2 regions of the Shewanella sp. FJAT-52076 genome follow, and region 2 is predicted to be linked to the other one. Evidence: predicted binding sites of a transcription regulator. Region 2 holds the regulator's gene; the other holds the start of a gene.

Region 1 (7,639 bases), 1.4 Mb from region 2:
GGGCGAGTGGTGTATTCTGGCAACGCACTGAGAGGCTACGGCAACCTGGTCATTATCAAGCACAGTGAGGACTTCCTCAGTGCTTATGCCCATCTGGACAAGATCCTGGTGACAGAAAAGCAACGGGTCAGTGCAGGACAGACAGTTGCGACCATGGGGAATACTGACGCTGAACACGTGATGCTTCACTTCGAGATCCGTGATCATGGTGTATCAGTCAATCCACTTAAGTATTTGCCGAAGAAATAATTTACGGCAGCCAATTTTGGCATTTGGAGGATAAAAAAGTGATTTAAAGTCATCAACAAATTTTGGGTTTGGGAGACAATATTATGAGCTTGAAAAACAATACGCTTGTTGCCGAAAAGCTTGTAGATTTTTCCGGAAAAGAAGCAGATTGCGACACCAATATGGACGGTGAAGAAGTCAGTCTGGTTCAAGACCTGGAGCTGGAACAGCAGGTTCAGGACGATTTACAACGTAACCTTGATGCTACTCAACTCTATTTGAGTGAAATTGGTTTTTCCCCTCTGCTGACTGCAGAAGAAGAAGTTTATTATTCCCGCAAAGCATTGCGCGGCTGTGAAAAGTCACGTAATCGCATGATAGAAAGCAACCTGCGGCTGGTAGTGAAAATAGCGCGTCGCTACAACAATCGTGGACTTGCTCTGCTCGACCTAATTGAAGAAGGTAACCTTGGCCTGATCCGGGCCGTTGAAAAGTTTGATCCTGAGCGTGGATTCCGTTTCTCGACCTATGCCACCTGGTGGATACGCCAGACCATTGAACGGGCCATAATGAATCAAACCCGCACCATTCGTTTGCCCATTCACGTGGTTAAAGAACTCAATGTGTATCTGAGAACCGCCCGTGAATTGGCGCATAAGCTCGATCATGAGCCTACCGCTGAGGAAATTGCGGCCAAACTGAACCTCCCCAGCGTTGAAGTGAGCCGCATGCTCAAGCTCAACGAAAAAATTACTTCTGTGGATGTGCCCCTGGGTGGTGACAACGATAAGGCGCTGTTGGATGTATTACCCGATGATGACTCTGTTGGCCCAGACTATAAGGTGCAGGACGAGGACATTTCAAATTCGGTGGTGAATTGGCTCAATGAGCTCAACACCAAGCAGCGGGAAGTGTTGGCACGTCGTTTTGGTCTGCTCGGTTATGAGCCATCAACGCTGGAAGATGTGGGTGCCGAAATCGGTCTGACCCGTGAACGTGTAAGGCAAATTCAGGTAGAAGCGCTTAAGCGTTTAAGAGACATTTTGAGTGCTCAGGGGCTGTCGGTAGAAGCCCTGTTCAGAACCTAAAAGATACTGGCAATAAAAAACGCCTCAATAAATGAGGCGTTTTTGTTTTATGGTTTCAGAGTCCTAAGCATCACAGCCCTGAGCATCACTGCCCTGAGCATCACTGCCCTTTACCTCACAGCCGAAAATATTCAGCTCGCGTCAGCTAATGCTTGGCTTTCAGACTAAACGTTTTAACTCGAACAGGAGTTCCAGCGCTTGACGCGGACTTAAATCGTTTGGATCTATTGCCTTAAGACGAAACTCTGCGGCAGAAGGCTCAGGTGTCATAGTCAATGGCAACGCTTGCTGCTTGCTCATATCGACCCCGTGATCGCGGCTTTCCAGCTGATGCAGCTTGTGTTTGGCAGCCTTGATGACGTTGGCTGGAACCCCTGCAAGTGCGGCCACCTGCAAACCATAACTCTTACTGGCTGCGCCTTCCTGTACTGCGTGCATAAAGGCAATAGTATCATCATGCTCAATGGCATCCAGATGGACATTATGAACCCCGGGGAGCATTTCTGGCAGCTGGGTCAGCTCAAAATAGTGGGTTGCAAACAAGGTCATGGCACCGAGTTTCTGTGCCAGATATTCCGCCGCCGACCAGGCCAGTGACATACCATCGTAGGTCGAGGTGCCGCGGCCAATTTCATCCATTAACACCAAGCTGTTGGCTGTCGCATTGTGCAAAATGTTGGCGGTTTCGGTCATTTCCACCATAAAGGTTGAGCGGCCGGAAGCGAGGTCATCACTGGCACCGATGCGCGTAAATATTCTGTCAACCGGGCCAATCAGGGCGCGCTCTGCGGGCACAAAACTGCCGATATGGGCCATCAGGGTAATAAGCGCAACCTGCCGCATATAGGTTGATTTACCGCCCATGTTTGGGCCAGTCACAATCAACATACGGCGCTGATTGGACAGTTCCACAGGGTTAGGGATGAAGGGGCTTTGGCTGACCCGCTCAACCACGGGGTGACGGCCTGCTTCAATTAAAATGCCCGTAATGTCGCTAAGCTCAGGGCAGTGATAGTTGAAGAGATCGGCCCTATCGGCAAAGTTTGCCAGCACGTCAAGTTCAGAGGCGGCGCGGGCAAAGTCCTGCAATTCCTGAAGCTTGGGCAATATCAAATCGAACAGCTCTTCCCACAGCTGCTTTTCAAGCGCCAGTGCCTTGCCCTGGCTGGACAGTACTTTCTCTTCGTATTCTTTAAGTTCAGGGGTGATATAGCGCTCTGTATTTTTAAGGGTTTGACGGCGCTGATAGGCAATGGGCACCAATGCCGATTGGGCGCGGCTGACCTCAATGTAGTAGCCATGTACCCGGTTATAGCCAACCTTGAGAGTGGCGATACCGGTGCGCTCCTTTTCGCGCTGCTCCATCTGCTCCAGATAATCGATGCCACCATCGCTGAGCTTGCGCCATTCATCGAGCTCGCTGTGATAGCCTTCGCGTATGACGCCTCCATCACGAATAAGGACTGGTGGATTATCCACAATTGCGCGGCAAAGCAGCTCATACTCTTCGGGAAAGGCCCCCAGAAGAATATTGAGTGACTTAAGATGGCGTGACTCACAGCGCTGCACGCGTTCGCGGATAAGGGGCAGAATGCCGAGGGCATCTCTTAACCGGGCAAAGTCTCTCGGGCGGGCGCTTCGCAGTGCAAGACGCGCCAGAATACGCTCTATATCGCCAAGGGCTTTAAGCTCTGCGCGAAGGTCCTCGTAAAGGCCTGTCTCCAACAATTCCTGCACTGCCTGCTGGCGACCGCGAATGGTATCGTGACATCGCAGTGGCTGATGTATCCACCGCTGCAGCATACGGCTACCCATGGCAGTCACTGTATTATCCAGCACGCTGGCAAGGGTGTTTTCGCGGGAACCTGACAGGCTGACAGTCAGCTCCAGATTGCGACGGGTGGCGGCATCCAGAATGATGCTGTCCCCCTGATTGAAGCGCACGATGGAATTGATATGGGGCAGGGCGGTGCGCTGGGTATCTTTCACATATTGCATCAAACAGCCTGCGGCCTGCAGCGACAGGCGCGCATCGGCAATGCCAAAGCCACGCAGATCGCGGGTACCGAACTGCTCAAGCAGCAACTTGATACAGGTATCGTAGTCAAACTCCCACTCGGGGCGGCGCCGCTTTCCCTTGATATGGTTAATCATCCCCATATCGGCGAAGTCTTCACTGTATAACAGCTCTGCCGGACTGGTGCGCTGCAGCTCTGCCTCCAGCGCTTCACGGCTTGGCAATTCTGCAATCACAAAACGGCCGGATGCCACATCCAAAGTGGCAAAACCATAACCCACCTTGCCTTGATAAACCGCCGCCAGAAGGTTGTCCTGCCGTTCCTGCAGCAGGGCTTCATCGGTAAGGGTTCCCGGCGTGACTACACGAACGACTTTTCTCTCTACCGGACCTTTTGAGGTGGCCGGATCGCCAATTTGCTCACAAATGGCAACCGATTGCCCAAGTTGAACCAGCTTGGCGAGATACCCCTCTACCGCATGATAAGGGATCCCGGCCATGGGAATAGGATCCCCGCCACTCTTGCCACGCGCGGTCAGCGAGATGGCCAGCATTTCTGAGGCACGCTTGGCATCGTCATAAAAGAGTTCATAAAAATCACCCATGCGATAAAACAGCAGCATATCCGGGTGTGCTGCCTTCATGGTCAGGTATTGACGCATCATGGGAGTGTGTTTTTCGAGATCAAGCAGGTCTGTGCTGTTCATTGCCACTCTGTAATTGCGATGGGACTTGTCAGGTCAAAGCCTGTACAGGACCGGGGTAAAGCCTATGGGCGCTCAGTCTACCAAGTTTTTCGACAAAGTGATCCTTTTCAATTCAAGGCGATGAAAGAGCCTATTTCGATGCTGTTGAAAATTATTTCACACAGGGGTTGATACTGTATGATTGTACAGTATACTAGCTTTCATTATGTACAAATACACAGGGCTTTTGCCTGAACCGCATTAACCGTTGCGTCTTCACAGCGCTTGCTGTGTGTGAGAGGGAACAATGAAAATCGATCCAAATAAAGAGAAAGCACTTGCCGCCGTTCTTGGCCAAATTGAAAAACAATTTGGTAAAGGCTCCATCATGAAGCTGGGCGAAGACCGCTCCATGGACGTGGAAACCATCTCCACCGGCTCGCTGTCTCTGGACGTGGCTCTTGGTGCAGGCGGTCTGCCAATGGGCCGTATCGTAGAAATCTATGGTCCTGAATCATCAGGTAAAACGACTCTGACCCTCGAAGTGATTGCTGCGGCTCAGCGTGAAGGCAAAGTGTGCGCCTTTATCGATGCCGAACACGCCCTCGACCCTGTATATGCCCGTAAGCTGGGTGTAGATATTGATAACCTGCTGTGCTCTCAGCCAGACACCGGTGAACAGGCGCTGGAAATCTGTGATGCTCTGACCCGCAGTGGCGCCGTTGACGTAATCATTGTGGACTCGGTAGCGGCGCTGGTTCCCAAGGCCGAAATCGAAGGTGAAATCGGTGACTCTCACGTAGGTCTTGCGGCCCGAATGATGAGCCAGGCCATGCGTAAGCTTGCTGGTAACCTCAAGCAGTCCAATACTTTGCTGATTTTCATCAACCAAATCCGTATGAAAATTGGTGTGATGTTCGGTAACCCTGAAACCACCACAGGTGGTAACGCTCTGAAATTCTACGCATCCGTGCGTTTGGATATCCGCCGCACCGGCGCCATCAAAGAAGGCGACGAAGTGGTGGGTAACGAAACCCGCGTGAAAGTGGTTAAAAACAAGATTGCCGCGCCTTTCCGCCAGGCCGATTTCCAAATCCTCTATGGTCAGGGCATTAACCGTACCGGCGAGTTGGTAGACCTGGGTGTACTGCACAAGCTGATTGAAAAGTCCGGTGCATGGTACAGCTACAAGGGCGACAAGATCGGTCAGGGCCGCGCCAACGCCACCAAGTTCCTGGCTGAAAATACTGAAATTGCAGCCGAAATTGAAAAAACACTGCGTGAAATGCTGCTGTCACACAGCTCATCTTCCGGTAGCGCCGATGAAGTAGAAGGCGATGAAAACATCGACTTCGAAACTGGAGAAGTGTTCTGAGTCAGGAACTGATGAATCACGCGCTGGCATCACTTGCCAGGCGTGATCACAGCCGCAATGAGCTCAAGCTTAAATTGCTCGCCAAGGGACACGATGCCCTTGAGATTGAGCGGGTACTGGATGAGTGTGAAGCCAAAGGTTATCTGAACGACAGTCGCTATGGCGCATCAGTCGTTCGCTCATCGGTACTGAAGGGCCACGGCGCCGCCAGAGCGCGTCAGGCCATGATAGCCAAGGGATTGGATAAAGAGGTTATTCAAAGCAATCTGGAAGGCTGCGAAGTGGATTGGTACGCCCAGGCACGGGCGAAGGCGCTGAAAAAATTTGGCGCAACCAAACCTGCCGATGCCAAAGACAGGGCAAAGCGCATACGCTATCTCGCCGGACAAGGATTCAGTTTTGATGAGATTGCCCACGCTCTGGATTTTGACCCTTACGATATGGAATGAAGACCGCAACTGTTGCGGTCTTTTTATATTTGCCTCTCGCTTCACTCTGGCCATTTTTCACAGTGGCTCTGTCCTTTGTTTGCCTCGGATTTCGCGGCCTGTGCGCTATCTTCTTCGAAAGTCTTGAGGTTATAATGAGCCCCAAATTTTTGTCGGCAGCCCGTGGAAGTGGCTGCGGCTTGTCGTATCAGGCTTATCCAACTCAGGACGTTTTCATGTATCAAACCACAGCCGCGCTTCGCAGTGCTTTTCTCGAGTATTTCAGGCAGCAGGGTCACCAGGTAGTAGACAGCAGCTCTCTGGTTCCCGGTAATGATCCAACACTGCTGTTCACCAACGCCGGTATGAACCAGTTCAAAGACTGTTTCCTCGGTATGGAGAAGCGCAGCTACGTACGGGCCGCGACTGCGCAGCGCTGCGTACGTGCCGGTGGCAAGCATAACGACCTGGACAACGTGGGTTACACCGCCCGTCACCACACCTTCTTCGAAATGCTGGGTAACTTCAGCTTTGGCGATTACTTCAAAGAAGATGCCATCCGCTTTGCCTGGGAATTCCTCACCGGTACCCTGAAACTGCCTAAAGAGAAGCTGTGCGTCACTGTGTATCACACCGACGACGAAGCCTTTGAGATCTGGAACAAGCAAATCGGTGTTCCTGCTGAAAACATCATTCGCATCGGTGATAACAAGGGGGCGCCATTCGCATCAGACAATTTCTGGCAGATGGGCGATACCGGTCCTTGCGGACCTTGTACCGAAATCTTCTACGATCACGGCGAGCACATTTGGGGTGGCCGTCCCGGCAGTCCGGAAGAAGACGGTGACCGCTTTATCGAGATCTGGAACATCGTATTTATGCAGTACAACCGTCAGTCCGACGGTACGCTGGACCCGCTGCCCAAGCCTGCGGTGGATACAGGTATGGGTATTGAGCGTATCTCTGCCATCATGCAGGGCGTTCACTCCAACTACGAAATCGATATTTTCCAGAAACTGATAGCCAAGACCGCCGAAATCATCGGTGTGACCGACTTGGAAAATAAATCCCTTCGCGTTATCGCTGACCACATCCGCTCCTGTGCCTTCTTGGTTGCCGATGGCGTGATGCCATCCAACGAAGGCCGCGGCTATGTGCTGCGTCGCATTATCCGCCGCGCTGTGCGCCACGGTAACAAACTGGGCGCTACCGACACCTTCTTCTACAAACTGGTGCCTACACTGATAGAGGCTATGGGGGATGCTGCCAAGGAACTTAAGGCCACCCAGACCATTGTGGAAAAGGCCCTCAAAGCCGAAGAAGAGCAGTTCGCCCGGACTCTGGAGCGTGGTCTTGGCATGCTTGATGCCGCGCTGGCCGACCTCAAGGGTGATACCCTGGACGGCGAAACCGTATTTAAACTCTATGATACTTACGGCTTCCCGGTAGATTTAACCGCCGACGTGTGCCGCGAGCGTAACCTTAAAGTCGACGAAGAAGGCTTTAATGCCGCCATGGCCGAGCAGCGCAGCCGCGCCCAGGCCGCTGGTCAGTTCAGTGCCGACTATAACGCCGCGCTGAAAATCGATACGGCCACCGATTTTTGTGGTTACACCGAGCTTGCTGCCGAGAGTAAAGTCGTTGCGCTTTACCGTGATGGTGAATCTGTCGATGCGGCAGAAGCAGCAGAAGCAGGCGCCGATCTGGTTGTCGTACTCGACAACACCCCATTCTATGCCGAGTCCGGTGGTCAGGTTGGTGACAAAGGTCAGCTGCTGGCCGAAGGTGTTGAATTCGTCGTTGCCGATACCCAAAAG
Region 2 (7,639 bases):
ATACCCGCGAGGCCAAGAAAGTGCATCGGGAAAAACAGCACGTTCACTGAAATCACCGAACACCAGAAGTGCAGCTTGCCGAGCTTTTCGTCATACATGTGCCCGGTCCACTTGGGTAACCAGTAATAGGCCGCCGCCATAATCGAGAAAATGGCGCCGGACACCAGCACGTAGTGGAAGTGTGCAACCACAAAGTAGGTATCGTGGTATTGGAAGTCCACTGGCGTGATGGCAAGCATCAATCCCGAGAAACCGCCAATGGTAAAGAGGATGATAAAGGCAATGGCAAACAACATGGGTGTTTCAAAGGTCATGGAACCACGCCACATGGTCGCGACCCAGTTAAACACCTTCACCCCCGTGGGTACCGCAATCAACATGGTGCAGTACATAAAGAAGAGCTCGGCAAACACCGGCATCCCAGTGGTGAACATATGGTGTGCCCACACCAGAAACGACAGGATGGCGATGCTGGCCGTGGCGTAAACCATGGAGGCATAACCGAAGAGCTTTTTACGGCTGAATGCCGGCACTATCGCCGAGATGATCCCAAATGAAGGCAGGATCATGATGTAGACCTCGGGGTGACCGAAGAACCAGAAGATATGCTGGAACATCACAGGGTCACCGCCACCTGCGGCATCAAAGAAACTGGTACCGAAGTATTTGTCGGTGAGCACCATGGTAACAACCCCGGCCAGCACTGGCATCACGGCAATCAGCAGGAATGCGGTGATAAGCCAGGTCCAGACAAACAGCGGCAGTTTCATCCAGGTCATACCGGGGGCGCGCAGGTTGACTATGGTCACTATCACGTTGATGGCACCCATGATGGAGCTGATCCCCATGATGTGAACCGAAAACACAAACAGTGCTGTACTGTCGGGGCTGTAAGTAGTGGAGAGGGGGGCGTAAAACGTCCAGCCGAAGTTGGGTGCACCGCCTTCCATAAACAGCGAGCTGAGCAAGATGAGGAAGGCAAAGGGCAAAATCCAGAAACTCCAGTTGTTCATCCTGGGCAATGCCATATCCGGTGCCCCAATCATCATGGGGATCAGCCAGTTCGCCAACCCGGTAAAGGCTGGCATAACGGCACCAAACACCATGATAAGGCCGTGTACCGTGGTCATCTGGTTAAAGAAGTTAGGCTCAACCAGTTGTAATCCAGGCTGGAACAACTCGGCACGGATCACCATGGCCATGGCGCCACCGGTCAGGAACATAATAAAACTGAACCAAAGGTAGAGTGTGCCTATATCCTTGTGATTGGTTGTTAATATCCAGCGCATTATGCCCTTTGCCGGGCCATGATGGTGTTCGTCATGGACGCCCTGATGGGTATCGTGGGTCGTGGTTGTCATTATCGTTCCCCTACTTTCCATGATTGTTTACGTCGGTGGCCTGAACGCTATCACCGGTGTTGTTATCCCAGGCGTTACGTTCATAGGTCACCACCGCAGCAATGTCCCTGGCAGACAACATTGAGCCAAAAGCCTGCATCGCGGTCCCGGCTTTGCCGTGAATGACTATGTCGAGGTGATTGGCGATGGGACCGGTAGCGATTGGGCTTCCCGTGAGGGCGGGAAACGCACCGGGCAAACCGGCACCATTGGCTTGGTGACACGCCGCGCAAGAAGCCATGTACACTTGCTCACCACGGGCCATCAAAGCGTCCATCGACATGGGCTCGTCGGTAGCAGGTTCGGCGGCTAGCGGAGCTTCGGTCGATGTCACGGCTTCGCTGACGGGTGTCGCCTGGTCAGTTCCCTGCATCTCGGTCTGGGCTGCGGGAGCGCCGTTACTGCCATGGGCGTTAACATCAGAGGCCTGCACTGTGTCACCTGTACTGTTGCCCCATGCATTACGCTCATAGGTCACAACAGCGGCAATCTCTGTGGCAGACAACTGCTTGTTGAACGCTTGCATGGCTGTGCCGGCTTTACCGTTGAGAACGATGTCGAGATGCTTGTCGACAGGACCCATGGCAATGGCACTGTCCTTAAGGGCGGGGAATACGCCGGGCAGGCCCATACCATTGGGTTGGTGGCAGGCGGCGCAGCTGGCCATGTACACCTTTTCACCCTGCGCCATCAGTTCTTCCATGGAAAGGGTTTGGTTCAATGCCGCAGCGGCTTGGGCAGCGGCGTTGCTTGCCAGTTGCTTCTGGTTTTCAACCCAGGCGTCAAACTCTGCTTCGGGCAATACCTCAACCACTATGGGCATAAAACCGTGGTCTTTACCGCACAATTCGGCACATTGGCCGCGGTAAATGCCGGGTTTATCTATCCGGGTCCAGGCCTCGTTGATAAAGCCCGGATTGGCATCTTTTTTTACGGCAAATGCAGGCACCCACCAGGAGTGAATAACATCGTCGGAAGTCATCAAAAAGCGAACCTTACGGTTGGTGGGCAGCACCAGATGCTTATCCACTTCCAGCAAGTAGTGATCGCCTTTTGCTTCGGCGCCTTCGATTTGACTTCTGGGGGTCGCCAGGATGCTGTAAAAGCCGAAGTCGTGGTCGAAGTAATCGTAATGCCACTTCCATTGGGAGCCGGTGACCTTGATGGTCAAGTCGGCGTTGGAGGGATCTTCCATGGCGATGAGGGTCTTGGTTGCCGGAATAGCCATGGCAATCAGGATCAGAAAGGGCACCAGAGTCCACGCGATTTCGACCTTGGTACTTTCGTGAAATTGGGCGGCAACGGCCCCTTTGGATTTGCGGTGGTTTATCATGGCGTAAATCATGGCGCCAAAAACCACTACCCCTATGGCACAGCAGATGTACAGGATAGTCATGTGCAGGCCATAGACCCTGCCACTTATCTCAGTAACACCTTGTGTCATGTTGAGCGGCATATCAGCCGCAAGGATGGGCGGGGCCATAAAAGCCGCCGCGAAACAATACAACCATTGCTTCACAAGACATCTCCTCTGTCAATTGCATCAAGCAACTACAAAGAAGAGTCACACAGTAAGTCTCTGCTCTATGCAAACTCTTCGGTTCCCACAAAAAGCAACGATGACTTCAAAGTGCGTTGGCGGTTGGTATCTTATTTAATGAATTACAGCTTTGTTCACCACACTTGCACCTACAGCTGAATATATCGGTCAAATACACAATATCCATGGCGCAAGCCTCAGATACTGCGACGACATAATCGCCCGGATATAACAAACAAATCGTTGTTAACCTGAACTACATTACTTGCAGTTTAAATATTGATCAAGATCACTTTATTTTCTAATTATCTGAAAAAATTATCGAAAAAAAGCCCCGATAACGGGGCTCAAAGGGATGAAGAGATGATCAGTGCAGTGGAGAGGCACTGCGAAGGGTGTGACTTAACTCGGGCCTAACTGCAAAAGCGCTGGCCTGTGAGTGAGCATTTACATTTTCAAAAATGACACCCAATGCCACGGCATTTTTGGCTACCAATGCCAATCTGCGTTTATCTCTTGGATCCAGTTCGTTGGTCCAGCACAGCACGGCGCTTGAGGTACCGTTGGTTAGGGCTTTTTCCATCGCCCATAGGGTTTCAACTTCGTCTTTGGCATGTACCAGCAGCACACGGTCCATGCGCACACCAGCCTGTGCCAGAGTGGATTTAAGTCCGATGTTGGGTGGGCTGATAAGCACTATCCATCGGCCCTCAAGACTGAGGCGTGCGAGCTCTGGGGCGAGCTGCTGTATCTCCTGGCGCCCCTGGGATTGAGTGCTTTGGGTGATCACCTGAGATGCGGGGCAAACATCTTTGGCGGCGGAATCTGTCCACAAGCCGGGATGACGGGGTGCGTTACCAATCAGCTTGTTCATAGCCAGTCTCCATTACGGATAACGCCCACGGCCAAGCCTTCGATAGTCAGACTTTGGCTGGCAAGATCCACTCTGATAGGGGCGAACGCCTCGTTTTCTGCGTGTAAGAACACCACATTGCCTTGTTTCTCGAAGCGTTTTACCGTGACATCGTCTTCCACCCGGGCAACGACAACCTGGCCGTTTCGTGCCTGGTTCATCTTGTGCACTGCCAGCAGGTCTCCGTCGAGAATGCCTATGTCTTTCATACTGTCGCCGCGAACGCGCAGCAGAAAATCGGCATGGGGGCGGAACATGGCAGGATCGACCTGATAATACTGCTCCACATGCTCCTGGGCGAGAATGGGCTCACCGGCAGCCACCTGACCTATCAAGGGCAGCCCCGGGTCTGGCTGATCTTCCAGCTCATCACCCGCCAGTCTGATACCTCGCGAGGTGCCGGGCATAATCTCAATGCAGCCTTTTTTGGCAAGCGCTTTAAGATGCTCCTCGGCGGCATTGGCACTTTTAAAGCCGAGTCTGGATGCAATTTCTGCCCGTGTTGGGGGCATGCCGGTTTCGGCGATGTTGCGTTTGATTAGGTCCAGGATCTCGGCCTGGCGAGGCGTCAGCGGTCTCATGGTCATCCCTGTTTTTCTATACAGTTACTGTTAGTATATACAGTATTTTAGTCAGCGCAAGTATTAACCATTTTTCAGATTATTGGCTAATGGCTGCGGCTGTCTGATATTCTATTGCGCTATTGATTAAAGCCAGGTTCCCAATATCAGCATGTCAGCACACGAGTCTTTTTGGTTTAAGTCTTTGCGTTGGATCCAGAAGCAGTTGGTACACACCATTGTGGTACCTCAGGATCCCTTCGCCGATTTGAATCTCGATCCCTCCCGCCCCTTGGTTTACGTCATGAAAACCGAGTCAGTGAGCGATATTGCTGCGCTCCATGAGGTGACCGGCAAGTTGGGGTTACCCAGCCCATATCAGATGCTGGAAGTCGATGGGATCAAGACCCCACGGGTCGTGTGTCTGGAGGGCAGAAAGCCGCTGTTTGGCAAACGTGACAGCAATGAGCCTTTTTTGCAGACTTTCCAGCAACTGCTGGCATTGCACCGTCAGCAGCAAGAGCTGGATATACAGCTGGTGCCTGTAAGTCTTTACTGGGGGCGAACCCCGGGTAAAGAAGATGACACTATGCGTGCAGCAGTGCTTGAGCGGGAAGATCCGACCTGGCTGCGTAAATGTTTGATGATTTTATTCCTGGGTCGCCATAACTTCGTGCAGTTTTCCCGTGCCGTGTCACTTCGTCATATGGCCGATGAACATGGCACAGATAAGCGCATTGCCCACAAGCTTGCCCGGGTGGCGAGAGTTCATTTCCGCCGTCAGCGTAAAGTGATGACAGGGCCTGTGTTGCCCAATCGTCAGGCCATGTTTCATGCGCTGCTGAAATCCGACAACTTGAAAAAAGCGATTGCCGAAGAAGCCGCCAGCAAAAAAATCTCTGAAGAAAAGGCCCGTGAAACCGCCATTCAATATCTGGATGAGATTGCAGCCGATTACTCCGATAGTCTGGTGCGCATCGCCGAGCGCTTCCTCACCTGGCTGTGGAACAAGCTCTATAAAGGCATCAGCATCAAGGGCGCCGAACAGATTCGCCAGTTGCACCATGACGGCCATGAGATTGTGTATGTGCCTTGCCACCGGTCGCACATGGATTATTTGCTGCTGTCTTACATCCTTTATTACGAAGGCATGGTGCCGCCCCATATCGCTGCCGGGATTAACCTGAATTTCTGGCCCGCCGGCCCCATGTTCCGCCGTGGCGGCGCCTTCTTTATCCGCCGCAGCTTTAACGGCAACAAGCTTTACACCGCAGTATTCCGCGAATATCTGGATCAGCTTTTCGCCAAGGGATACTCGGTGGAGTACTTTACCGAAGGTGGCCGCTCCCGCACCGGCCGTCTGCTGGCACCCAAAACCGGCATGCTGGCCATGACATTGTCTTCGGTTATCCGCGGAATTGAGCGACCTGTGACCCTGGTGCCCGTGTATTTGGGTTACGACCATGTGATGGAAGTGGCTACCTATCACAAAGAGCTGTCGGGTAAGAAAAAAGAAAAGGAATCCGTATGGCAGGTTTTTGGTGCCATACGCAAGCTGGGTAACTTTGGCCGTGGCTATGTGAACTTTGGCCAGCCCATCACCCTGCAGAACTTTTTGACCGAAAAAGTCCCCAATTGGCGTGAAGAAGTGGGTGAAGATCCAGAGCAAAAACCGTCCTGGCTGACCCCTGTGGTGAATGCGCTCGCCAATCGGGTAATGACCCGCATCAATGATGCCGCAGCCGCCAGTTCTGTCACGCTTTCCAGCATGGTGTTGCTGGCCTCGGAGCAAAATGCGCTGGAGCGCAACCAGCTGGAGCGCCAGATTGATTTGTACCTGAGTCTGCTCAAATCCGTGCCTTATACCTCGTACGCATCAGTGACCGAGGGCAGTGGCAAGGAACTGGTCGATCGCGGTATTGAGCTGAACAAGCTGACCGAAACCAAGGATGACCTGGGTACCATCATTTCCATCGATGATAGCCTTGCGATTTCCATGACCTATTACCGTAACAACATCATCCACTTGTTTGTAATTCCGTCATTGATTGCCACCGTGATGGTGCGCCACGAAGAGGTCTCCCGCGAAGAACTGCAGGAGCTGGTTACCGAGTTTTATCCGCTGCTTAAGGCCGAGCTCTTTATGGGTGTTGCCGATTTGCCAGCCTATGTGGATGCGCTGGTGGAGTGCTTTAAGTCAGAAGGTCTGATTACCGGCGATAACCGCCTGAAACTGGTAGATGAGCGCATTAATCAGCTGTTGTTGCTGGCCGGTGTGGTAGGCGAAACCTTGAAACGCTACGCCATTATTTTCAACCTGCTGGGTGAGCAGCCCAGAATGGAACGCGCCGACCTGGAGCATCACAGCCATCGTCTGGCCAGTCGTCTTGGTGCCATTCATGGTGTCATGGCGCCGGAGTTTTACGATAAAAAGCTCTATGCCTTGCTGTCGAGCAAGCTGAAAGATCTGGGTTATCTGTCCGACAAGGCCGATGGTGACAAGGTGCGTAAAATACGTGATCACGCCAACGGACTGCTGAGAAGTTCGGTACGTCAAACCATTATAGAGACGCTGAATCAGGAGCAGGACGACTGATGGCTAACCATATGAATGCCGCCAGGCATCCGGTCAAAACCCCCTCGCTGCTGGGTGGTGCCATGATTATCGCCGGTACCACTGTGGGCGCGGGAATGTTCTCCTTGCCCGTGGTGGGCGCCGGCATGTGGTTTGGCTATTCGCTGCTGCTGATGGTGGCGATTTGGCTGTGCATGTTGCTGTCGGGATTACTGCTGCTGGAAACCAACCTCAGGTTTGAGCCGGGCGCCAGTTTCGATACCCTCACCCGCGATACGCTGGGGCGCTTTGGCCGTATCGTTAATGGCCTCTCCATTGCCTTCGTCCTCTATATTCTCACCTACGCCTATATCAGTGGTGGTGGCTCCATCGTAAATCACAGCCTGTCGGGCATGGGCATCAGCTTGCCCCAGAGTGCGGCAGGTCTGGTGTTTGCGGCGGTATTGGCGGCTATCGTTATGATAAGCACCAAAGCGGTGGACAGAATCACCACCATCATGCTGGGCGGTATGATAATTACCTTCTTCCTGGCAGTGGGCAATCTGCTGATTGAGGTGGAGCCGGGTAACTTATTCTCACCCGATGGCGAGGCCCGCTTTGCCCCATTTTTGTGGGCCGCAATTCCCTTCGGACTGGCGAGTTTTGGCTACC

What was found. The regulator LexA, encoded in region 2, represses DNA repair genes until DNA is damaged. The targets are predictions, from matches to a motif close to TACTGTATNNNNATACAGTA.
Region 1: the regulator LexA is predicted to act here: its motif matches at 4,212-4,231, upstream of recA (recombinase RecA).

What each region holds. Positions count from the first base shown of each region.
Region 1 is NZ_CP080415.1:1,210,345-1,217,983, forward strand. Features, by position in the region: gene K0H79_RS05290 (peptidoglycan DD-metalloendopeptidase family protein) at 1-249, shown strand, start outside; gene rpoS (RNA polymerase sigma factor RpoS) at 333-1,316, shown strand; gene mutS (DNA mismatch repair protein MutS) at 1,476-4,040, opposite strand; gene recA (recombinase RecA) at 4,327-5,394, shown strand; gene K0H79_RS05310 (regulatory protein RecX) at 5,406-5,843, shown strand; gene alaS (alanine--tRNA ligase) at 6,059-7,639, shown strand, end outside.
Region 2 is NZ_CP080415.1:4,093,967-4,101,605, reverse strand. Features, by position in the region: gene ctaD (cytochrome c oxidase subunit I) at 1-1,361, opposite strand, end outside; gene coxB (cytochrome c oxidase subunit II) at 1,372-2,919, opposite strand; gene K0H79_RS18155 (cell division inhibitor SulA) at 3,308-3,814, opposite strand; gene lexA (transcriptional repressor LexA) at 3,811-4,434, opposite strand; gene plsB (glycerol-3-phosphate 1-O-acyltransferase PlsB) at 4,586-7,009, shown strand; gene mtr (tryptophan permease) at 7,009-7,639, shown strand, end outside.